DNA from 3 places in the Allobosea spartocytisi genome. Region 1 is predicted to be linked to each of the others. Evidence: predicted binding sites of a transcription regulator. Region 1 holds the regulator's gene; each other region holds the start of a gene.
The links. The regulator LexA, encoded in region 1, represses DNA repair genes until DNA is damaged. The targets are predictions, from matches to a motif close to TGTTCNNNNTGTGTTCNG.
Positions count from the first base shown of each region.

Region 2: a site for LexA is predicted at 4,439-4,456, ahead of recA (recombinase RecA). Genes of this name have one in related genera too.
Region 3: a site for LexA is predicted at 2,540-2,557, ahead of ruvC (crossover junction endodeoxyribonuclease RuvC). Genes of this name have one in related genera too.

Region 1 covers NZ_JACXWY010000023.1:32,451-39,898, reverse strand. The annotation lists gene gltX (glutamate--tRNA ligase) at 1-488, opposite strand, end outside; gene IED13_RS24225 (ComEC/Rec2 family competence protein) at 658-2,937, shown strand; gene lexA (transcriptional repressor LexA) at 2,931-3,641, opposite strand; gene IED13_RS24215 (molybdopterin molybdotransferase MoeA) at 3,724-4,935, opposite strand; gene moaC (cyclic pyranopterin monophosphate synthase MoaC) at 4,937-5,419, opposite strand; gene trpC (indole-3-glycerol phosphate synthase TrpC) at 5,416-6,228, opposite strand; gene trpD (anthranilate phosphoribosyltransferase) at 6,240-7,253, opposite strand; gene IED13_RS24195 (anthranilate synthase component II) at 7,270-7,448, opposite strand, start outside.
Region 2 covers NZ_JACXWY010000043.1:4,490-11,937, forward strand. The annotation lists gene cckA (cell cycle histidine kinase CckA) at 1-2,281, shown strand, start outside; gene IED13_RS27925 (flagellar motor protein MotB) at 2,407-3,279, opposite strand; gene motA (flagellar motor stator protein MotA) at 3,308-4,165, opposite strand; gene recA (recombinase RecA) at 4,579-5,625, shown strand; gene alaS (alanine--tRNA ligase) at 5,906-7,448, shown strand, end outside.
Region 3 covers NZ_JACXWY010000022.1:2,606-10,053, reverse strand. The annotation lists gene IED13_RS23750 (globin-coupled sensor protein) at 1-537, opposite strand, end outside; gene IED13_RS23745 (YebC/PmpR family DNA-binding transcriptional regulator) at 765-1,511, shown strand; gene IED13_RS23740 (sulfite exporter TauE/SafE family protein) at 1,643-2,422, opposite strand; gene ruvC (crossover junction endodeoxyribonuclease RuvC) at 2,577-3,092, shown strand; gene ruvA (Holliday junction branch migration protein RuvA) at 3,116-3,733, shown strand; gene IED13_RS23725 (hypothetical protein) at 3,730-4,227, shown strand; gene ruvB (Holliday junction branch migration DNA helicase RuvB) at 4,251-5,276, shown strand; gene IED13_RS28970 (DUF3828 domain-containing protein) at 5,273-5,818, shown strand; gene IED13_RS23710 (hypothetical protein) at 5,915-6,427, opposite strand; gene ybgC (tol-pal system-associated acyl-CoA thioesterase) at 6,551-6,955, shown strand; gene IED13_RS23700 (TetR/AcrR family transcriptional regulator) at 7,011-7,448, shown strand, end outside.

The DNA.
Region 1 (7,448 bases):
ACGCGGCCCTGCACCTCGTCATTCACCACCGTCTCGCCGGTCTGCGGCGCCTTGAGCCGGATCACCGGCTTCACGCCTTCCGGGGCGGTCGCCGGATCGCGGTCACGCCAGCGCCCGTCATAGCGCAGCGGCTTGCCTTCGGCGCGCGCCTTCTCGCGCATCTCCTCGAGCTCGGCCTGGCTGGCGTAGCAATAATAGGCCTTGCCGGCGGCGAGCATCTGCTCGGCCACCTCGCGGTGCCGTGCCGCGCGCTGGAACTGGTAGACCGTCTGTCCGTCCCAATCGAGGCCGAGCCATTCCAGCCCGTCGAGGATCGCGGCGATGGCGGCGTCGGTCGAGCGTTCGCGGTCGGTGTCCTCGATTCGCAGCAGCATCTTGCCGCCGTGCCGGCGGGCATAGAGCCAGTTGAACAGCGCGGTGCGGGCGCCGCCGATATGCAGGAATCCGGTGGGGGACGGCGCAAAGCGCGTGACGACGGCGTTGCTCATGGAAGGCAGCTCCGACCGGGCGATGAAACCGCCCGGGGCAAGACTTGAGGATGTGGCGCCGGCCTTCACGCCAAAGCGTGCATGACAACCAGCGCGCGCCCTGTAACATGGCTTCGCCGGGCGGTTAAGCGTTCAATGCGCAACCGACAGGCAGGGGCTGGGAAGGGGGATGGCGCGGCAACCTGCATCGCCGGAGCGCCGGAGCGCGCTGAGGGCCGTCGCCGGCATCCTGCCGGCGCGCCTGCCGCCAGTCGCGCTGGGAAGCCTGCCGCTGGCCGAGCGCCTCCAGGCGCTGCGGGACTGGCTTGGCGCGTCGTTGGCGCAGGAGGCCGAGCGCCGCCGCCCGTTCCTGTGGCTGCCCGTGGCGATGGGCTTCGGCATCCTGCTCTATTTCGCCGCCGATCGGGAACCCGCACTCTGGGCGCCGCTCGCGGGCTTCGTCCTGTCCGGCGGCCTCGCTGTCGCACTGCGTCTGCGACCCGCCGCTGCCGCAGTCTGCATCGCCTTCGCCGCGGCCTTCGCCGGCTTCGCAGCAGGCGTCTGGCGCACGGCCGATATCGCCGCGCCGATGCTGGAGCGGCCGCGCATCGGCAAGATCACCGGCTTCGTCGAGAGCGTCGAGGCGCGCGATGCCGGCGCCCGCCTCGTCCTGGTGGTGACGGACATCGCCGGCGTGCCGCCCGAGAGCCGGCCGAAGCGCGTGCGCGTCAACATTCGCAGCGGCACGGTCGCGCCCGGCGACCATATCGCCGGCACCGCGCGGCTCCTGCCGCCACCGGGGCCGGCCCGCGCCGGAGGCTATGATTTCGGGCGCGACGCCTTCTTCCGCGGCATCGGCGCCGTCGGCAGCATCGCCGGCAAGATCGCACTCGTCCCGGCGCCGCATCCCCTGCCATGGCGCCTCGCGCTCGACGTGGAGATCGACAAGGCGCGCAACATCCTCACGCAGCGCATCGCCAGCGTCGGCGGCGGGCAGGGCGGGGCGGTCGCGGCCGCGCTCGTCACCGGCAAGCGCGGCCTCATCACCGAGGCGTCGAACAACGATCTGCGCGCCGCCGGTATCTATCATATCGTCTCGATCTCCGGCCTGCACATGGTGCTTGCAGCCGGGACGATCTTCTGGCTCGTGCGGGCTCTGCTGGCGCTGTCGCAGACGCTGGCGCTCGGCTGGCCGGTGAAGAAGATCGCGGCGATCGCGGCGATGATCGGCGCCACCGCCTATTGCATCTTCTCCGGCAGCGACGTCGCGACGGAACGTTCGCTCATCATGACGCTGGTCATGCTCGGCGCGATCCTCGTCGACCGGGCGGCGCTCAGCATGCGCAATCTCGCGCTCGCCGCGATCATCGTGCTGCTGCGCGAGCCCGAGGCCCTGCTCGGCCCGAGCTTCCAGATGTCCTTCGGTGCGGTCGCGGCGCTGGTCGCTTTCGCCGAGCGCTGGGAGAAGCGCGACCGGTCGAAGCCGCCGACGGCCTTGCCCTGGCCCTTGGGCACGCTCTGGACGGCCTCGCTCGGCATCGTGGTGACGACGCTCCTCGCCACGGCCGCGACGGCGCCCTTCGGCGCCTATCATTTCCAGACTTTCAATCCCTTCGGCCTGCTCGGCAATGCCATGGCGCTGCCCTTCGTCTCGCTCTTCGTGATGCCGGCGGCGGTGTTCGGCGTGCTGGCCTACCCCTTCGGTCTGGACTGGCCGGCCTGGGCGCTGATGGGGCTCGCTTCCGACATCGTGTTGAAAGTCGCGCATTGGGTCGCCACCATCGACCATTCGACCGTGACGGTGGTGGCATTCGGCCAGGCCGTGCTGCTCTCCTTTGCCGCTTCGCTGCTCTGGATCACGCTCTGGACCACGGGGCTGCGCTGGCTGGCGGCGCTGCCGCTCATCTTCGGCGTCGCCTTCGCCGCGAAGCCGGAGCGGCCCGAGATCCTGATCGAGCGTGACGGCTCCGGCATCGCCGTGCGCGGCAGCGACGGCCGCCTCGCCATCGCCGGCCGGCCGAGCCGCTTCGTCCTGCAGCAATGGCTCGCTTCCGATGGCGACAGCCGCGCGCCGGACGACGCGACCCTGCGTGCCGGCATCGCCTGCGACGCCAATGCCTGCATCGTCCGAACCGCCGACGGGCGCAGCATCTCCTATGCCCGGGATCGGATCGCCATCATCGAGGATTGCCGCCGCGCCGATCTCGTCGTCACCAACATTCCCTGGAGCGCGCCTTGCGAGGCCAGGCTCGTCGATCGGATGGCGCTGTCGCGGGACGGTGCAACCTCGCTCTACCGCGCCGCCTTCGGCTGGCGCAGCCATTCCTCGGAAAACGCCGTCGCAGACCGGCCCTGGAGCCGCCGCAAGCCTTCCGAAGCCGCAGCTCGGCCCAGCGCGCCGGCCCCCGCTGCGACACGGGCCTCTGCTGCTCCGGAGGTCGCGTCGGACGAGGCCGAGTTCGCTCAGTAGCGGCGCAGCAGGTTGACCAGCCGGCCCTGGATCTTGACGCGGTCGGGGCCCAGCACGCGTGTCTCATAGGCCGGATTGGCGGCTTCGAGCGCGATCGAGGAGCCACGCCGGCGCAGACGCTTCAGCGTCGCCTCCTCCTCGTCGATCAGCGCAACGATGATGTCGCCGGTGTTTGCCGTGTCCTGCTTGCGGATGATCACGGTGTCGCCGTCGAGGATGCCGGCCTCGACCATCGAATCGCCGCGCACCTCGAGCGCATAATGCTCGCCCGAACCGAGCATGTCGGGCGGCAGCGAAACCGTATGGCTGCGGCTCTGGATCGCCGAGATCGGCGTGCCGGCGGCGATGCGGCCCATGACGGGAATCGCGACCGGGGAACGGGCGTCGTCATCGGCCGGGGCAGGGCGCGGCTTGGCGAGGGAGGGCTGCGAGCCGAGGCCGCCCTGTACGACGGCCGGGTTGAAGCGTCGCGGCTGCGGGCCAGCGAGCCCGTCCGGCATCTTGATGACTTCGAGGGCCCGCGCCCGATTGGGCAGGCGGCGGATGAAACCGCGCTCTTCCAGCGCCATGATCAGCCGGTGGATGCCGGATTTCGAGCGCAGGTCGAGCGCATCCTTCATCTCGTCGAAGGAAGGGGGCACGCCGCTTTCGCGCAAGCGTTCCTGGATGAAGCGCAGGAGTTCGTGTTGCTTGCGTGTCAGCATGGTCCCCGCCGGTGCCCGCGATACAGATTCGAAACAAAGCCAGAACACTATAACTGTTCGCCTTGTGTTCCGCAAGCGACTGCTACCGCAGCGGCAGAATGCGGCAGATATCGCCTTTGTGAGCCGGCTCTGCATGCGCCGGCCGGATCGTCAGGGCCTTGGCGCGCGCCAAGGTGCCCAGCATCGAGGAATCCTGCCTGTCGAAGGGCGTCACCATCCAGCCGGCCGGCGTCAGGGCAAGATCCGAGCGAAGATAGTCCTCGCGCTCATCATTAGCCGGCATATCTTTTCCGAGAATCGCCGGAATGCTGCGGTCACGATCCGGATCGGCCATGCCCAGCAGCGCCTCGATCAGCGGCAGCAGGAAGAGATGGCCGCAGACGATCGACGAGACCGGATTGCCGGGCAGCCCGAGCACCACCATGCGGCCAAGCCGGCCGGTCATCATCGGCTTGCCCGGCCGCATCGCGATCTTCCAGAAACCGAGGCTCATGCCGGCCCGCTTCAGCGCCTCCTGCACGAGGTCGTGATCGCCGACGGAGGCGCCGCCGAGGGTGATCAGGACGTCGGCTTCCGCGGCCTGGGCGGCGGCGATCCGCGCCGCGAGGTCGTCGTGATCGTCGCGGGCGATGCCGAGGTCGAGCGCCTCGCCGCCGGCCTTTTCCACCAGTGCCATCAGCGAGAAGGAGTTCGAGGCGACGATCTGGTCCGGCCCGGTCGGCTCGCCCGGCGCCACCAATTCGTCGCCGGTGGCGAGGATGGCGACGCGCGGCTTGCAGCGTACCGGCAATTGCGGATGCCCCATCGCGGCGGCGAGGCCAAGCGCGGCGCTGTCGAGCACGCGCCCAGCCGTCAATGGCACGTCGCCGTGACGGAAATCGAGCCCGGCCGCCCTGACGAACTGGCCCTTATGGGCCGGCACGCGCACCGTGATGGTTTCGCTGCCGACGCCATCGGCATTCTCCTGCATGAGGACGCTGTCTGCGCCCTCCGGCATCGGCGCGCCGGTGAAGATCCGCACAGCCTCGCCCGGGCGGACGCTGCCGTCGAAACGCCGCCCCGCCGCGGATTCGCCGATCACGCGGAGTTGCTTGCCGGCTTCCATGTCGGCGGCGCGGACGGCATAGCCGTCCATGGCGGAGTTGGCGAAAGGCGGTTGGGTGCGCAGCGCCTTCACATCGGCCGCGAGCACGCGCCAGGCGCAGCGCGCCAGGGGCAGCATCTCGCTGCCCGTCGGCCCCGGAACGCTGTCGAGCAGGGCCTTGAGCGCGACGGGAACCGGGGTGAGAGCCATGTCAGAGCGCCTTGGCGTCGTAATCGCCGGATTGTCCGCCGGATTTGTGCAGCAGGCGGATGCCTTCGATCCGCATCGCCCGGTCGACGGCCTTGACCATGTCGTAGACGGTCAGGCAGGCGACGGAGACGGCGGTCAGCGCCTCCATCTCGACGCCGGTCTGCCCCTTCATCTTGACCTCGGCGCGGACGCGCACGCCGGGCAGGGCCTCGTCCAGTTCGAGATCGACAGCGATCTTGCTCAGCAGCAGCGGGTGGCAGAGCGGGATCAGTTCATGGGTGCGCTTGGCCGCCATGATGCCGGCGAGCCGGGCTGTGCCGAGCACATCGCCTTTCTTGGCGTTGCCGTCGCGCACGATCGCGATGGTTTCAGGCGCCATCACGACGCAGCCTTCGGCGACGGCGATGCGGCCGGTCTCGGCCTTGTCGCCGACATCGACCATATGCGCGGCGCCTTGCGCGTCGAGATGGCTGAGCCGGCTCACGCCGCGTTCTCGCGCGCCTTGCCGGTGAGCAGCAGCGCGGTCGCGGCCGCGACATCGGCCTGTCGCATCAGGCTTTCACCGACGAGGAATGTTTCGACGCCGACCTTGCCGAGACGCTGAATGTCGGCGTGGGTGAAGATGCCGCTCTCGCTGATGACGATGCGGTCGGACGGCACGCGCGGCGCCAGCCGCTCGGTCACGGCGAGATCGACGTTGAAGCTGCGCAGGTCGCGGTTGTTGATGCCGAGCAGCCGGCTTTCGAGCTTGAGCGCCCGGTCGAGCTCGGCATCGTCATGGATCTCGACGAGGACATCCATGCCGAGTTCGCGCGCCGTGTCGTTGAGCACCCGGGCGGTGGCGTCGTCGACGCCGGCCATGATGATCAGGATGCAATCGGCGCCCCAGGCGCGGGCCTCGAAGACCTGATAGGGGTCGTAGAGGAAATCCTTGCGCAGCCCCGGCAGGCCGCAAGCCTCGCGCGCTTGCGTCAGGAATTCCGGCTGGCCCTGGAAGGAGGGCGCGTCGGTCAGCACCGAGATGCAGGCCGCGCCGCCCGCCGCATAGGCGCGTGCCAGCGCCGGCGGGTCGAAATCGGCGCGGATCAGCCCCTTGGACGGGCTCGCCTTCTTGATCTCGGCGATGAGCGCCGGCGTCCCGGCTGCAACCTTGGCGGCGAGAGCGTCGGCGAAGCCACGCGGCTTGCCGGCGGCGTGCGCGCGGCGCTCGATCTCGGCCTGTGGGATCGCAGCCTTGGCGGCGGCGATCTCCTGGCGCTTATAGGCTTCGATCTTCGCGAGGATGTCGGTCATGGCCAGCCTCCTCAGCCGTTCGAGACGGCGATGAGCTTCGCGAGCGTCGCCTTGGCCTTGCCGGAATCGAGCGCGGCCGTGGCCTGGGCGAAGCCGTCCTTCAGATCCCCCGCCTTGCCGGCGATGAGCAGTCCCGCCGCCGCATTGAAGGCCGCGATGTCGCGGAAGGCGGTCTTCTCGCCGCCAAGCACGGCATTGAGGGCTGCGGCGTTCTGCTCGGGCGTGCCGCCGCGCAGATCCTCGGGCTTGGCGAGGGCGAGGCCGATATCGGCCGGGCTGATCGAGAAGCTCTCGATCTTGCCGTTCTCCAGCGAAACGACGCGGGTCGGACCGGTGGTGGTGATCTCGTCGAGTCCATCCGAGCCGTGCACGGCCCAGACGCGGGTCGAGCCGAGCGTGGCCAGCACCTTGACCATCGGTTCCAGCCAGGTCTCGGAGAAGGCCCCGACGAGCTGGCGCTTGACGCCGGCCGGATTGGAGAGCGGGCCGAGCAGGTTGAAGATGGTGCGCGTGCCGAGCTCGGTGCGCACCGGCGCGACATGGCGCATCGAGGCGTGATGCGTCGGCGCGAACATGAAGCCGACGCCGGCCTCGCGGATGCAGCGTTCCGTGCCGGCCGGGTCGAGCCCGACCTTGACGCCGAGCGCGGTCAGCACGTCCGCCGCGCCCGAACGTGACGACGCCGCGCGGTTGCCGTGCTTGGCGACAGGCACGCCGCAAGCGGCGGTGATGATCGAGGCCAGCGTCGAGACATTGTAGGAACCCGACGAATCGCCGCCGGTGCCGACAATGTCGATGGCATCGGCCGGGGCCTTCACCGACATCATCTTGCCGCGCATGGCGCCGACGGCGCCGGCGATCTCGTCGATCGTTTCGCCGCGCACGCGCAGCGCCATCAGGAAGGCGGCGGATTGCGCGTTCGTGACTTCGCCTGAAAGAATCGTGTCGAAGGCGTCGCGCGCCTCCTCTCGCGAGAGGCTCGCACCGGTGGCGACCTTGGCGATGAAGGGTTTGAAATCGTCCATGGAAACTCTGCGGAAATCAGGCGGATGGGGACAGGGCGGCAGCTTCGTGCTCGCTGAGCCATCGCTGGGCGAGGTCGAGGAAGTTCCGCAGGATCGTGGCGCCATGCTCGGAGGCGATGCTCTCCGGATGGAACTGGACGCCGTGGATCGGCAATTCGCGATGCGACAGCGCCATGATCAGCCCGTCATCGGTCT
Region 2 (7,448 bases), on a different contig from region 1:
CCGCGCCGCGCGCAACGACCTCACCAAGACCATCGTCGACGGCGCCGATGACGGCATCGTCGTCACCGAGGGCGAGAACGACATCGTCTATGCCAACGAGGCCTATCTCGGCCTCGCGGGCGCAACCGGCGCCAACGATCTGAAGCCGGTCGGCCGGCTGCTCACCGGCCGCGCCGACGTCTCCGAAGCGATCTACCGGCTCGCCACCGCCGCGCGCGAGAACCGCCGCCTCGTCGAGGAGGTCCGGCTGGAACCCGCGCTCAACGGGCGCGGTGAGGTCGGCTGGTATCGCGTCCGCGTCGCGCCGGTGCGCCGCGAGACCTCGACCGCGACGCTCTGGACCGTCTCCGACGTCACCCCCGAGCGCGAGCGGCAGGAGAACGCCTTCCAGGAGCTCCAGCACGCCATCGACTATCTCGACCATGCGCCCGCCGGTTTCGTCTCGATCGACGCCGACGGCGAGGTCTCCTATCTCAACGCGACGCTGTCAGGCTGGCTCGATTTCGACCTCGCCCGCTTCGGCTCGGGCGGCCTGCATCTCGACGATATCTGCACGCCGGCCGCCGCCGCCCTCATTCAGGCGATCCGCGGCCAGCCCGGCGATGTCCGCGTCGAGGTGCTCGATCTCGACCTCAAGCGCCGCAACGGCTCTCCCCTGCCGGTGCGCCTGCACCATCAGGTCGCCTTCGGTCAGGACGGCCGCGCCGGCCCCTCGCGCACCCTGGTCCTCAACCGCGCCGCCGGCGAGGCCGGTGCCGATAGCCGCAGCGATGCCGAGGTCCGCTTCGCGCGCTTCTTCCACTCGACGCCGATGGCGATCGCCACCGTCGACAAGGCCGGCGCGATTCTGCGCTCCAACGCCGCCTTCGCCCGGCTGGTCCCGGCCGGCGTACAGGTCGTGACGATCCAGGATCTCGCCGCACCGGGCTCCGGCCTGGACAAGGCGATGATCGAGACGATGGAGGGCGTTTCGGGGGCAAGCCCGCTCGACGTGACGCTCTCGGGCGAGGATGGCCGCTCGGCGAGGCTCTATCTCTCGCCCGTCGCCGCCTCCGAGGACGGCGATGGCGAGCGCGCCATCGTCTACGCGCTGGAAACCACCGCCGAGCGCAAGCTGCGCGACAACATGGACCAGGCCGGCAAGATGCAGGCCGTCGGCCAGCTCGCCGGCGGCATCGCGCACGACTTCAACAACGTGCTGCAGGTCATCATCAACGCCTCCGAGTTCCTGCTCGCCAGCCACCGGCCGACCGACCCGTCCTTCCCGGACATCATGCAGATCAAGCAGAACGCCTACCGCGCCGCGGCGCTGGTGCGGCAGCTGCTCGCTTTCTCGCGCCGCCAGACCCTGCGTCCGCAGGTGCTGGAGCTCGGCGAGGTGCTCTCGGATCTCTCGCTGATGCTGAAGCGGGTCGTCGCCGACAAGGTCACGCTCGACGTCCGCCAGGGCCGCGATCTCTGGCCGGTCAAGGCCGATCTCGGCCAGCTCGAGCAGGTCATCGTCAACCTCGCCGTCAACGCCCGCGACGCCATGCCCGACGGCGGCAAGCTGACCGTGCGCACCCGCAACGTCGCCCGCGAGGATTGCGTGAGCTTCGGCCACGAGGCGCTGCCGATCGACGATTACGTGCTGCTCGAGGTCGAGGACAGCGGCACCGGCATCCCGCAGGAGCATCTCGACAAGATCTTCGAACCCTTCTTCACCACCAAGGAGGTCGGCAAGGGCACGGGCTTGGGCCTCTCCATGGTCTACGGCATCGTCAAGCAGACGGGCGGCTACGTCTTCGTCGACTCCACCGTCGGCAAGGGCACGGCCTTCCAGATCTTCCTGCCGCGCCATGTCCCGAGCGAAGAGGAGATCGCCGCCGAAGCCGCCGCCAAGGAGGCGCCGAAGAAGCTCGCCGCCGACCACACCGGTGCCGGCGTCATCCTGCTGGTCGAGGACGAGGACGCGGTGCGTGCGCTCAACGCCCGCATGCTGGTCTCGCGCGGCTATACCGTCCACGAGGCCGCCTCGGGCGTCGAGGCGCTCGACATCTTCCTGCAGAAGGACGGCAACATCGACCTCGTCGTTTCCGATGTCGTGATGCCGGAAATGGACGGCCCGACCCTGCTCGGCGAATTGCGCCAGCGCAATCCGAACACCAAGGTCGTCTTCGTCTCCGGCTATGCCGAGGAAGCCTTCCGCAAGAACCTGCCCGAGGGCGAGAGCTTCCACTTCCTGCCCAAGCCCTTCACCATGAAGCAGCTCGTCGAGACGGTGAAGGCGGCGATGGGCTGATCGGGCCCAACGGCGGGGCGGGCCAATCCTGCTTCATCCAGCGGATTTTATGCTCCGATCAGACGGCGTGGTTTGTCTTAAACCCACAATTGGCACCGAGCATCGTTTCGATGGTGCCTAGCCCGTCAGGGACGGGCGCCCGGGGGCAGCGGTGGCTCCGCATTGAGCAGCGTGATCGTCACCCGTCGGTTCGGCGGGATGTAGGGATTCTCGACGAAAAGCGGCTCGGTGTCGGCGCGTCCCACCACGGACGTGAAGCGGTTGCTGGGAAGCCCGGCACCCGACAGGATCTCGCGCACGGCGAGCGCGCGCCCGGCGGTGAGGCTCCAGGAATCGACGGCCGGCACCGCGCCCGGGCTCGTGGCGGCCGTGTGGCCGGCGACAGACAGTTGGTTGGGCATCCGGCGCAGGGTGGGCGCGAGCGCCTCCAGCACGAGACGGGTGTGCTGGTAGGGCTGGACCGAGCCCTCGGGGAACATGGCGCGGCCGTTCTCATCCACGAGGGAAACGTTCAGCCCCTCCTTGGTCGGCTCGATCACGATGTTGCGCGACAGCTCGGCAATTTCGGGCATGCTCTGGATCGCCTGCCGGAGGCTGGCGATGGCGCTGTAATTGGCTTGCACGCCGGCAGACGGGCGGTTCGCCTCGCGGTCGCTGGCGTGGCCCGAATTGGTCGGACGCGCTTTGTCGTCCTGCCCGGTCGTACCCCTCGCGGCGTCGCGGGGCACCGACGACCTGTTGCCGGCCTTGTCCAGGGCACTGCCCATCAGGACGCTGCCAGCGCCACTGGTTGAAAGACTCGCAGCCGCTGGCGCGAAGTATTCCGCCAGGCCGATCTTCTGCTCCTGCGTCGTCATGCTGATCAGCCACATCAGCAGGAAGAACGCCATCATGGCGGTCACGAAGTCCGCATAGGCGATCTTCCAGGCGCCGCCATGGTGCGCATGAGCGGCCTTCTTGACCTTCTTGATGATGATCGGCTGGACGGGCTTGGTCATCGAGTGCCTGCTGGAGATTGTGTCAGATCTAGGCGGGCAGGCCGGCGGTCGCCGCTTCCACTTCGCTGAAGGTCGGGCGGACGTCGCTCATCAGAGCCTTGCGGGCGAATTCGACCGCCATCACCGGCGGCTGGCCGGCGATATGGGCGAGCAGACCCGCCTTGAGCGAAAGGTAGTATTTGGCTTCCGCCTCATAGATGCCCTTGAGCGACTGCGCCATGGGCCCGAAGAAGCCGTAGGCGACGAAGACGCCGAAGAAGGTGCCGACGAGCGCGCCGCCGATCAGATGTCCCAGCACCTCCGGCGGCTCGGTGATCGCCCCCATCGTCTTGATCACGCCGAGCACGGCGGCGACGATGCCGAGCGCCGGAGTTCCGTCGGCAAGCGACTGCATGGCCGCAACGACACGCTCCTGCTCCTGGTGGTGCGTCTCCAGTTCCTCGTCCATGAGAGCGTCCATCTCGTGGACGTTGTTGGCGCCCATCGTCAACATGCGCATGTAGTCGCAGACGAACTCGACCGCGTGATGGTTCGCCGCAAAAGTCGGAAAGGCGTTGAACAGCGTCGATTCGCTCGGATTTTCAATGTGCTGCTCGACCGCGAGCATGCCCTTCTGCTTCACGAGCTTGTACAATGAATACTGCATCCCCAGCAGTTCGACGTAGCATTCCTGCTTGTACTTGGCGCCCTTCATGAGCGAGCCGAGCATGGCGGGCACGGCCTTGAGCACCGGCGCGGGGTTGCCGATGACGAAGGCACCGATCGCTGCACCGAGGATGATGACAAACTCGAAGGGCTGCCAGAGGACCTCGAGGTGGCCGCCCATCGCCGCGTAGCTACCGAAGACGCAGACGAAGACGATGATTGTGCCGACGATCAGCCGCATGGTTTGCCACCCTCGCGCCGCAGCAGGTACAGCCCGCGCGAAGCCACTCACTGGTCCGAGGAAATGCCCGATCAAGGTTAAGGGCGAGTTTATGGCCAGTGGCCCGCAGGCTTGTAAGCGTCGTCCTCCGGCCACGGCTTCGAGGCTTGGGCGGCAGGAGCGAGAAGCGACCGGATCCGGGCGATCTCCCAATGTCCGGTTGCCGCGCGGATCGCCCATTTGTCCCCTTGGTCAGAGCGGGCTCATGACATCTCCTGTCACCATACCCGCAACGGGAACAAAAAAAGAACTTGCCGACAGGAACAAAGCGTGACCATTCTCCTGTCAAGACGCATTGAGATGTCTCTGCAGCCCTGCCATAAGGAGCCCGAACCGTGAATCAGGCAAATCTCAAGCTCGTGGAAGGCTCCTCGATGGACAAGGCCAAGGCGCTCGATGCGGCGCTCTCCCAGATCGAACGTGCCTTCGGCAAGGGCTCGATCATGCGGCTCGGCAAGAACTCGCCTTCGATCGAGATCGAGACGATCTCCACGGGTTCGCTCGGGCTCGACATCGCGCTCGGCGTCGGCGGCTTGCCCAGGGGGCGCGTCATCGAGATCTATGGGCCGGAATCCTCGGGCAAGACCACGCTGGCGCTGCATACCATCGCCGAAGCCCAGAAGAAGGGCGGCGTCTGCGCCTTCGTCGATGCCGAGCATGCGCTCGACCCGGTCTATGCCCGCAAGCTCGGCGTCAATCTCGACGACCTGCTGATCTCCCAGCCCGACACCGGCGAGCAGGCGCTCGAGATCACCGATACCCTCGTGCGCTCCGGTGCCATCGACGTGCTCGTGGTCGACTCGGTCGCCGCGCTCACGCCCCGCGCCGAGATCGAGGGCGAGATGGGCGATGTCCAGCCCGGCCTGCAGGCCCGCCTGATGAGCCAGGCGCTGCGCAAGCTCACCGCCTCGATCTCGCGCTCGAACTGCATGGTGATCTTCATCAATCAGATCCGCATGAAGATCGGCGTGATGTACGGTAGCCCGGAGACCACCACCGGCGGCAACGCGCTCAAATTCTATGCCTCGGTGCGCCTCGACATCCGCCGCGTCTCGACGCTGAAGGAGCGCGACGAGGCGACCGGCAATCAGGTCCGCGTCAAGGTCGTCAAGAACAAGGTCGCGCCGCCCTTCAAGCAGGTCGAGTTCGACATCATGTTCGGCGAGGGCATCTCGAAGGTCGGCGAACTGATCGACCTCGGCGTCAAGGCCGGCATGGTCGAGAAGTCGGGCGCCTGGTTCTCCTTCGACAGCCAGCGCCTCGGCCAGGGCCGCGAGAACGCCAAGACCTTCCTGAAGGGAAATCCGGACATGGCCGCCAAGATCGAGGCCACGATCCGCCAGAATTCCGGTCTGGTCGCCGAGCGCATTCTCGATCAGGCGGACCCGACCGCGGACGATCTTGACGAAGGCGAAGCCTGAGACAACCAATGCCGTCATGCTCGGGCTTGACCCGAGCATCTCAGGCCGAATGGGGCGACCTATCCTGAGAGAGCTTCTCGAGTCTGGGCTTCGCTCCGCCCGAGAATGACGTTCGATCAAGCGGGCGGCCTTCAGGCCGCCCGTTTTCGTTTGCCGATAAGACCTTGCGCGCGGTGCGCTGCAACGAGCTTTCTGGACAGGCGCGAGCGGCCTGACTAGAACCGGTCGTTCCCGCCGGGCGCCAGCCCGGCCCTGCCCGTGTTGAAAAGCGCAAGAACCGATGAGCGGCGTCAACGATATCCGGTCGACCTTCCTCGACTACTTCAAGTCTCAGGGCCACGAGGTCGTGCCGTCGAGCCCGCTCGTGCCGCGCAACGACCCGACGCTGATGTTCGCCAATTCGGGCATGGTGCAGTTCAAGAACGTCTTCACCGGTCAGGAGAAGCGTCCCTATTCCCGCGCCACCACGGCGCAGAAATGCGTGCGCGCCGGCGGCAAGCACAACGACCTCGACAATGTCGGCTACACCGCCCGCCACCACACCTTCTTCGAGATGCTGGGGAACTTCTCCTTCGGCGACTATTTCAAGGAACAGGCGATCACCCACGCCTGGACGCTGGTCACGCGCGAGTTCGAGCTGCCCAAGGACAAGCTCCTCGTCACCGTCTATTCCGAGGACGACGAGGCGCATGCCCTCTGGAAGAAGATCGCCGGCCTGACCGACGACAAGATCATCCGCATCCCGACCTCGGCCAATTTCTGGCGCATGGGCGATACCGGCCCCTGCGGCCCCTGCTCCGAGATCTTCTACGACCATGGCGACCATATCTGGGGCGGGCCGCCCGGCTCGCCCGAGGAGGATGGCGACCGCTTCATCGAGATCTGGAACCTCGTCTTCATGCAATACGAGGAGGCCGCGGGCGGCATCAGGACCGACCTGCCCCGCCCCTCGATCGACACCGGCATGGGGCTGGAGCGCGTCGCGGCCGTGCTCCAGGGCACGCATGACAACTACAATATCGACCTGTTCCGGGCCCTGATCGGCGCCATCGCCGACCTGACCTCGGTCCCCGCCGACGGGCCGATGAAGGCGAGCCACCGCGTCATCGCCGACCATCTGCGCTGCTCCGCCTTCCTGATCGCCGACGGCGTGCTGCCCTCCAATGAGGGCCGCGGCTATGTGCTGCGCCGGATCATGCGCCGCGGCATGCGGCACGCGCAGCTCCTCGGCGCCAAGGAGCCGCTGCTGCACAGGATCGTGCCGGTGCTGACCCGCGAGATGGGCCGGGCCTATCCGGAGCTCGTCCGCGCCGAGGCGCTGATCACCGAGACGCTGAAGCTGGAGGAAACCCGTTTCCGCACCACGCTGGCGCGCGGCCTCTCGCTGCTCGACGACGCCTCCAGGGACCTGACCGCCGGCCAGAGCCTCAAGGGCGACGTCGCGTTCACGCTCTATGACACCTACGGCTTCCCGCTCGACCTCACGCAGGACGCGCTGCGCGCTCGCGAGATCACGGTCGATGTCGAGGGCTTCGACGCCGCCATGCAGCAGCAGAAGGCCAAGGCGCGCGCCGCCTGGTCCGGCTCCGGCGAGGCCGCGACCGAGACGCTCTGGTACCCGCTGCGCGACAGGCTCGGCGCGACCGAGTTCCTCGGCTACGACACCGAGATTGCCGAGGGCGTGGTCACCGCGCTGATCCGCGACAATGCCGAGGTCCAGTCCCTCAAGGCCGGCGAGAGCGGCTTCATGCTGGTCAACCAGACGCCGTTCTACGGCGAGTCCGGCGGCCAGGTCGGCGATGCCGGCGTGGTCAAGGCGCCGG
Region 3 (7,448 bases), on a different contig from region 1:
TTCGATCTGCCGGCGCGTGGCGTCACGGCGGTCCTGCTCGACCAGCGCATAGGTCTCGAGGAGGAGCTCGAGGTCGAACTGGGCGGCCTTGGACAGGGCCGCACGCGTGGCGATCCCGGTATCGAGGCGCGCACGGCGCCAGCGCCCGCTCAGGCTCGTCAATCTGCGCTGATCGAGCCCGAGTTCGGCGATCAGGGCGTTGACCACGATGCCGTGGCAGATGACGACCGCATAGATCGGGACGCCATGCTCGTGGAAAGCCGTCGCCAGGCTGCGGGCCGACTCCGTGAACCCTTCGCCGAAATCGCCCGAGGCCAACCGGATCCAGTGTGCCAGCCGTCGCTCGTGAACCTGCGGCTGGCTCAGAGCCTTGGCGATCTCCGGCCAGGGCGCGAACTGTTCGTGCAGTTGCGGCAGCAGCGAGGGCAGGCGCTCGCGCGCGAAACCCGCCAGCGCCGCCAGCAGCGCCAGGTCGCGCTCCGAGATCTGGAAGGCGCGAAAACGGTGCTCCTGCCCGGCGATCGTTTTGGTGGTCAAGGTGTCACTCGGGATGGCGGGAGCGGTAGCGGGGCGCGGGTCGGTACTGCCCTGAATGCTGCGCTTGCACGGTAAAGATTCATCTAATGGGAGGCCCGGACAGGGCTGCATCCCGCTTGCCTGCGGGCAAATCCGCCGCCTATAAGGCCGCTTTGCTGGATCACTGGGCTGGAACGCCGCCCGGACCAGGCGCGTTACGGATCAATCGCAGAAGGCAACGGAAGCCCATGGCCGGCCATTCACAGTTCAAGAACATCATGCACCGCAAGGGCAAGCAGGACGCGGTGCGTTCCAAGCTGTTCTCGAAACTGGCCCGCGAAATCACCGTCGCCGCCAAGATGGGCATGCCGGATCCCAACATGAACCCGCGCCTGCGCATGGCCGTGCTCGCCGCGCGCGCCGAGAACATGCCCAAGGACAACATCCAGCGCGCCATCAACAAGGCGGCCGGCGGCGAAGGCGACAATTATGACGAGGTCCGCTACGAGGGCTACGGCCCGGGCGGCGCAGCCGTCATCGTCGAGGCGCTGACCGACAACCGCAACCGCACGGCTTCCGCCGTGCGCTCCTACTTCACCAAGTCGGGCGGCGCGCTCGGCGAAAGCAACTCCGTCTCCTTCATGTTCAACCGCGTCGGCGAGATCAGCTATCCGCCGGAGGCCGGCGACGCCGACACAGTGATGGAAGCGGCGATCGAGGCCGGCGCCGACGACGTGATCTCCGACGAGAACGGCCACACCATTCTCTGCGCCTTCGACGCCCTGAACGAGGTCTCGAAGGCCCTCGAAGCCGCGCTCGGCGCGCCTGCCTCCGCGAAGCCCGTCTGGCGGCCGACGACCTCGGCCCCGCTCGACGAGGAGAAGGCCGCCTCGATGATGCGATTGATGGAAGCGCTCGACAATGACGACGACGTCCAGAACGTCTTCGCCAATTTCGAGATCGCCGACGACATCATGGCCAAGCTCAGCGCCTGAGGGGAGCCGGCTCGCTTCACGGCGTCATTCTCGGGCGAAGCGGAGCGCAGACCCGAGAATCCCGGGCCGAAGGAGGCTCTGGAGCCTCCCTTTCGATGAGATGCTCGGGGCGAGCCCGAGCATGACGCCCTTCAACGCCCGATCATCGCATCCCAGAGCGGCAGGCTGACCAGGGCGCTGAGGAAGATCACCAGATAGGCGCCGCGCCGGAAGCTCGCCTCCGAGGCGAGGCGGAAGCCATGCACGCCGCCCCAGAAGCCGATCGCGTAGACGGCGAAAAGCGGCACCGCCGTCAGCAGCGCCTGCAGGGTGAGGATGCCCTTCCACCACAGCACCGCGCCGCTGATGAAGGTCGAGATCCCGAAAAAGGTCTGCAGGTTGGCGCGCGTCTTGTGGCGGTCGTTGCGCTGCGCGCCAAGCCAGAACACGGCGAGCGGCATCCCGCCGATCGAGGCCATGCCGTTGCACAAGCCGGAGAGCGCGCCGACGCCGAGCGAGAGCGAGACGCTCGGCCGCCCGTGATAGCGCCAGCCCGAGGCCATCAGGCCGACGGCCGCCAGCACCAGCAGCGCCAGCACCCAGCGCATCGTTTCGCGATCGAGCCAGGTGAGCAGCCAGACGCCGGCCGGCAAGGCGAGCGTCGCGGTAACGAGCAGCGGCACGATCTCCCGCCATTCGGCATGTCTCGCGCTCCGGGCAGCGACCGGCAGGGCCACGGGCAGGTCGATGAACCAGATCAGCCCCAGCGCCGCGACCGGCCCCAACACCACCGAGGCGAGCGGCATGAACACCATCGCGAAGCCGAATCCGGTGAAGCCGCGCACCAGCCCCCCCAGCAATGTAGCGGCGAGGAGAACGACGACGCCGTCGCCAGCGAGAGCCGGAAAGAACAGGTTTTGCAGGCCGGACATCACGGGAGAAATGCGAGGAGGGAAACGAACTGCACCATGTCCCTCCCCGGCTGGAAAAGGAAATCGTCCTTTCTGATGTGTCCGATGAGGAGAATTCATCCATGCCGGCGCATCACATGGGACAAATCCGAAACACCCGCTAGTTTGAGGCACCATGGCACCTCCGATTCGCATCCTCGGCATCGATCCCGGCCTCCGGAAGACCGGCTGGGGGATCGTCATCTCGGAGGGCAGCAAGCTCTCCTTCGTCGCCTGCGGCTGTATCGAGAGCGATGGCGCGCTGCCGCTCGGCGACCGGCTGCGGCAGCTTCACGAAGGCATCGGCAAGGTGATCGCGACCCACAAGCCGCATGAGGCGGCGGTGGAGGAGACCTTCGTCAACCGCGACCCGCAATCGGCGCTGAAGCTCGGACAGGCCCGCGGCATCGCGCTGGTGGTGCCATCGCTGGCGGGGCTGAGCGTGGCGGAATATGCCGCCAATCTCGTCAAGAAGACCGTGGTCGGCGTCGGCCATGCCGACAAGAAGCAAGTCCAGGCGATGATCCGCGTGCTGCTGCCCAAGGCCGAGACCAGCTCCGCCGACGCGGCGGATGCGCTGGCCGTCGCGATCTGCCATGCCCAGCATCGCGGCATGAGGGCCCTGGTCGCGCAGATGCGCGCGGCGGGCTGAATGACGGCCGGGGAATCCACACGATGATCGGCAAGCTCAAGGGCCTGATCGACTCCTATGGCGAAGATCACGTCATCATCGACGTGCAGGGCGTCGGCTATGTCGTGCAATGCTCCTCGCGCACGCTCCAGCGGCTTCCCAAGCCCGGCGAGGCGGCGGTGCTCTCGATCGAGACCCATGTCCGCGAGGATGCGATCCGCCTCTACGGCTTCATGTCCGATGCCGAGCGCGACTGGTTCCGGCTGATGCAGGTGGTGCAGGGCGTCGGTGCCAAGGTCGCGCTCGCCATCCTCTCGACGCTCGACCCCGGCGGCCTCGCCACCGCCATCGCCACCAATGACAAGGCGGCCATCGCCCGCGCGCCGGGCGTCGGCCCCAAGCTGGCGCAGCGCCTCTGCGCCGAGCTGAAGGACAAGGCGCCGGCCTTCGGCCATGTCGATCCGAGTCTCGCCCAGCTCTCCGGCGCGCTCGAGGACAGGAAGCTGCCCCAGCCCGTGGCCGATGCCGTCTCGGCGCTGGCCAATCTCGGCTACCCGCAGGCTCAGGCCATTGCCGCGATCGCCGCGGCGGCGAAGGAGGCCGGGGACGGCGCCGGCACCGCCCAGCTCATCAAGCTCGGCCTGAAGGAGCTGGCGAAGTGAGCCCGGCCGGCGAGCCGGACGATCTCGAACTGCGCGTCGTCACCGACAAGGGCGAACTGCTCAAGATCATGATGGTGGCCTGGGGCTCGCACCGCATGATGATCGACCTCCACGTCTATGACGTGGCCGAGATCGACGCCCTCGGCCTCTACGAGCCGAACGGGCGAACCGCCGCGCTGGCGAGCTGGACGATCCGGGGCGAGACGGCCTATCTCTGCGCCCTGCATTCGCTGAGACCCGGCGAAGGCGTCGCCATCCAGATGCTCGATGCGGTGATCGCGGCCGCGAGAGCGGCGGGGGCGAAACGGCTCAAGGCCATGCTGACCAACGACAACATGCCGGGCCTCGTCTTCTATCAGCGGCGCGGCTTTCGGCTGTCCGGGCTTTATCTCGACGCGATCGACGCCTATCGCTCCGTCGTGCCGACCATCATCAAGACAGGATACAAGGACATTCCGATCCACGACGCCATCGAGCTGGAGATCGCACTGTGAGCGAACCCAAGCGCTCCGGGCTGATGACGGCCGAACGCCGCGAGGACGACAGCGAGACCTCGCTGCGGCCGCTTTCGCTGTCCGATTTCACCGGCCAGGCAGCGGCGCGCGCCAATCTCCAGGTCTTCATCAACGCCGCCCGCACGCGTGGCGACGCGCTCGACCATGTCCTCTTCGTCGGCCCGCCCGGCCTCGGCAAGACGACGCTGGCGCAGATCGTGGCGCGCGAGCTCGGCGTCAATTTCCGCTCGACCTCCGGCCCCGTCATCGCCAAGGCCGGCGATCTCGCGGCCCAGCTCACCAATCTCGAAGAGCGCGACGTGCTCTTCATCGACGAGATCCACCGCCTCAACCCGGCGGTCGAGGAAATCCTCTATCCGGCGATGGAGGACTATCAGCTCGATCTGATCATCGGCGAAGGCCCGGCCGCGCGTTCGGTCAAGATCGACCTGCCCAAATTCACCCTCGTCGGCGCCACCACCCGCGCCGGCCTGCTGACCACGCCGCTGCGCGACCGCTTCGGCATCCCGATCCGCCTGCAGTTCTACACGGTCGAGGAATTGCAGGGCATCGTCTCGCGCGGCGCCCGCGTGCTCGGCGTACCGATGTCCGACGATGGCGCCAACGAGATCGCGAAGCGCTCCCGCGGGACGCCGCGCATCGCCGGGCGCCTGCTGCGCCGTGTGCGCGATTTCGCCATCGTCGACGGCGACCCGATCGTCACCCGCAAGGTCGCCGACAAGGCGCTCTCCCTGCTCGACGTCGACGCGATCGGCCTCGACCAGATGGACCGGCGCTACCTCACCACCGTCGCGATCAATTTCGGCGGCGGCCCGGTCGGCATCGAGACCATCGCCGCCTCGCTCTCCGAGCCGCGCGACGCGATCGAGGAGATCATCGAGCCCTTCCTGCTCCAGCAGGGCTTCATCCAGCGCACGCCGCGCGGGCGCCTGCTGACGCCGCACGCCTTCCGCCATCTCGGCATGCCTGAGCCCTCGCGCGAGACGGCCCAGTTCGGCTTGTTTGGAAACGACGAGGACGAGGCGTGAGGCAGATCCTCCGGAATGTCGCGCTGGCGCTCGCCCTGACCGGCCTGTTCGCCGTCCTGGCGGTTTCGGCTCGCGCCGGTGACGACGTGCCGCGCGGGCCGGTGGAAGAAGGCTACGCCATCACGATCAAGATGCTCGCCGCCAAGGGCAAGGCCCGGCCGCCGGCCTGGCGCCCGCCACATCGCGACCGGCTGATGAGCAGGAGCCTCGCCGCGCTCTTCGCCCGCGACGACCTTTATCAGGACGAGAGCGGCGATATGGGTCAGATCGGCGCCGACCCGTTCCTCAACGGCCAGGACGGCGAGATCAAGAAGCTGAACTTCGACACGATCCCGGTCGCGGCCGGAAAGGCCACGGTGCTGGCCAATTTCCGCAGCTTCGGCAAGCCCGTGACCGTCCAATTCCAGATGATCAGGGAGGACGGCGGCTGGCGCATCGACGACATCGTCAACCACTTCGAAGGCAAGGACTATTCGATCCGCGAGCAGCTCTCGCAGCCCTATGACTGCGGCTCCTTCATGAACAAGCCCTGCAAGCGCTGAGCGTCTGCAGGGCTCGATTACGATGGATCCCGAATCTGCGCTGCTACGCAGCTTGTCCGGGATGACGCCACGTCTCCGTCGGAAATCGGCACCCCGCTACGACTGACGCGCGATCTTCGAGCGCATCATCGCCGGGCGGGCGCCGGCATCGTTCAGCGCGCCGGACTTGACCGCCTTGGGGTTTTCGACCGGCCGCATGCCCTTGCCGGCCGTGCGGCTGGCGGGACGTTGCGCCGCGCTCTGGCGTTGTTTCAGTGCCAGCGCCTTGCGGGCGAGGCTGCGCTGGCTCGGAGCCTTTTCCTTCTCGGCCCGGCGCGTACGCTCGGCTCCGACGCGCTTCAGCGCCGCGGTCAGCGCGTCGGCCTTGGCCTTGGTGCCGCTATTGTCGCTCGCCGGCTTCGCGCCTTTGGGCTCGGCCTTGCCGCGCATCTCGCGCTTCTGCCGGCGGGCACCGTCGCGCGCCTTGTCGCGGCGCTCGCGCAGCTTGGCGGCGAGATCGCGCAATTCATCGTCCGGAAGAGCACCGATCGCACCGCGCTGGGTGCGTGCGACGAGATCGAGCTCGGTCTTGTCGAGCAGCCGCGCGGTCGCCTTGCTGGATTGCGCCATCACTTGTCCTCCCATGGGTCACGCAACGGGTAACGCCGCTCCGGCTGAGCAGTTCCAGCCTTTCCGAAGCCGTATCGATTGGTCTATGGCAGCGGCAACCGTTCGATACCCCTCCGGAGCACCATGAGCAGGGTCCATCGCCTCGACATCCGCGTCTACTATGAGGACACCGACTTCTCCGGCGTGGTCTATCACGCCTCCTATCTGCGCTTCATGGAGCGTGGCCGCACCGAGCTCATCCGCGCGCTCGGCATCGAGCAGCGCGAGCTCTTCGACGGCGAGACGGCGCTGGGCTTCGCCGTCCGCAAGATGACGATCGACTTCCTGCGCCCCGCCGTGATGGACGACCTGCTGACGGTCGAGACGCATTGCACCGCCGCGCGTGGCGCCACCATGGATCTCGAGCAGCGCGTGCTGCGCGGCGAGGAGGTGCTGATCGCGGCGCAGGTCATGGTCGCCTGCATCGGCGGCGGCCGGGCACGGCGCATTCCCGACGGCTTGCGCAAGCGGCTGATGCTCGACGACTGACGCTGCCGCGCATGACCATCGACGTAAGGCCCACCCGCATGTTAGCGCTCTTAACATGAGCTGGAAGCGCGACAGACCCGAAACGCCCCGCGGCTATCACCACGGCAACCTCAAGGAGGAGCTGGTGCGGGCCGCGCTGGGGCTGATCGGGGAGAAAGGCCCGAACGGTTTCACCTTCGCCGAGGCCGCGCGCATGGCCGGCGTCAGCCCCGCCGCGCCCTATCGGCATTTCCGTGACCGCGACGAGTTGCTGGCCGATGTGGCGGCACGTGGCTTCCAGGCCTTCGAGGCGTCGCTGTCGCGTGCCTGGGACCAGGGGCGTCCCGACCCCGAATCTGCCTTCCACCGGCTCGGCCGTGCCTATCTGGCTTTCGCCCATGACGAGCCGGCCTATTATTCCGCCATGTTCGAGGCCGGCGTGTCGCTCGATGCAAGCCCGGAATTGCGGGCCGCCGCCGACCGCGCCTTCGCCAATCTGCGGCAGGCGGCCGAG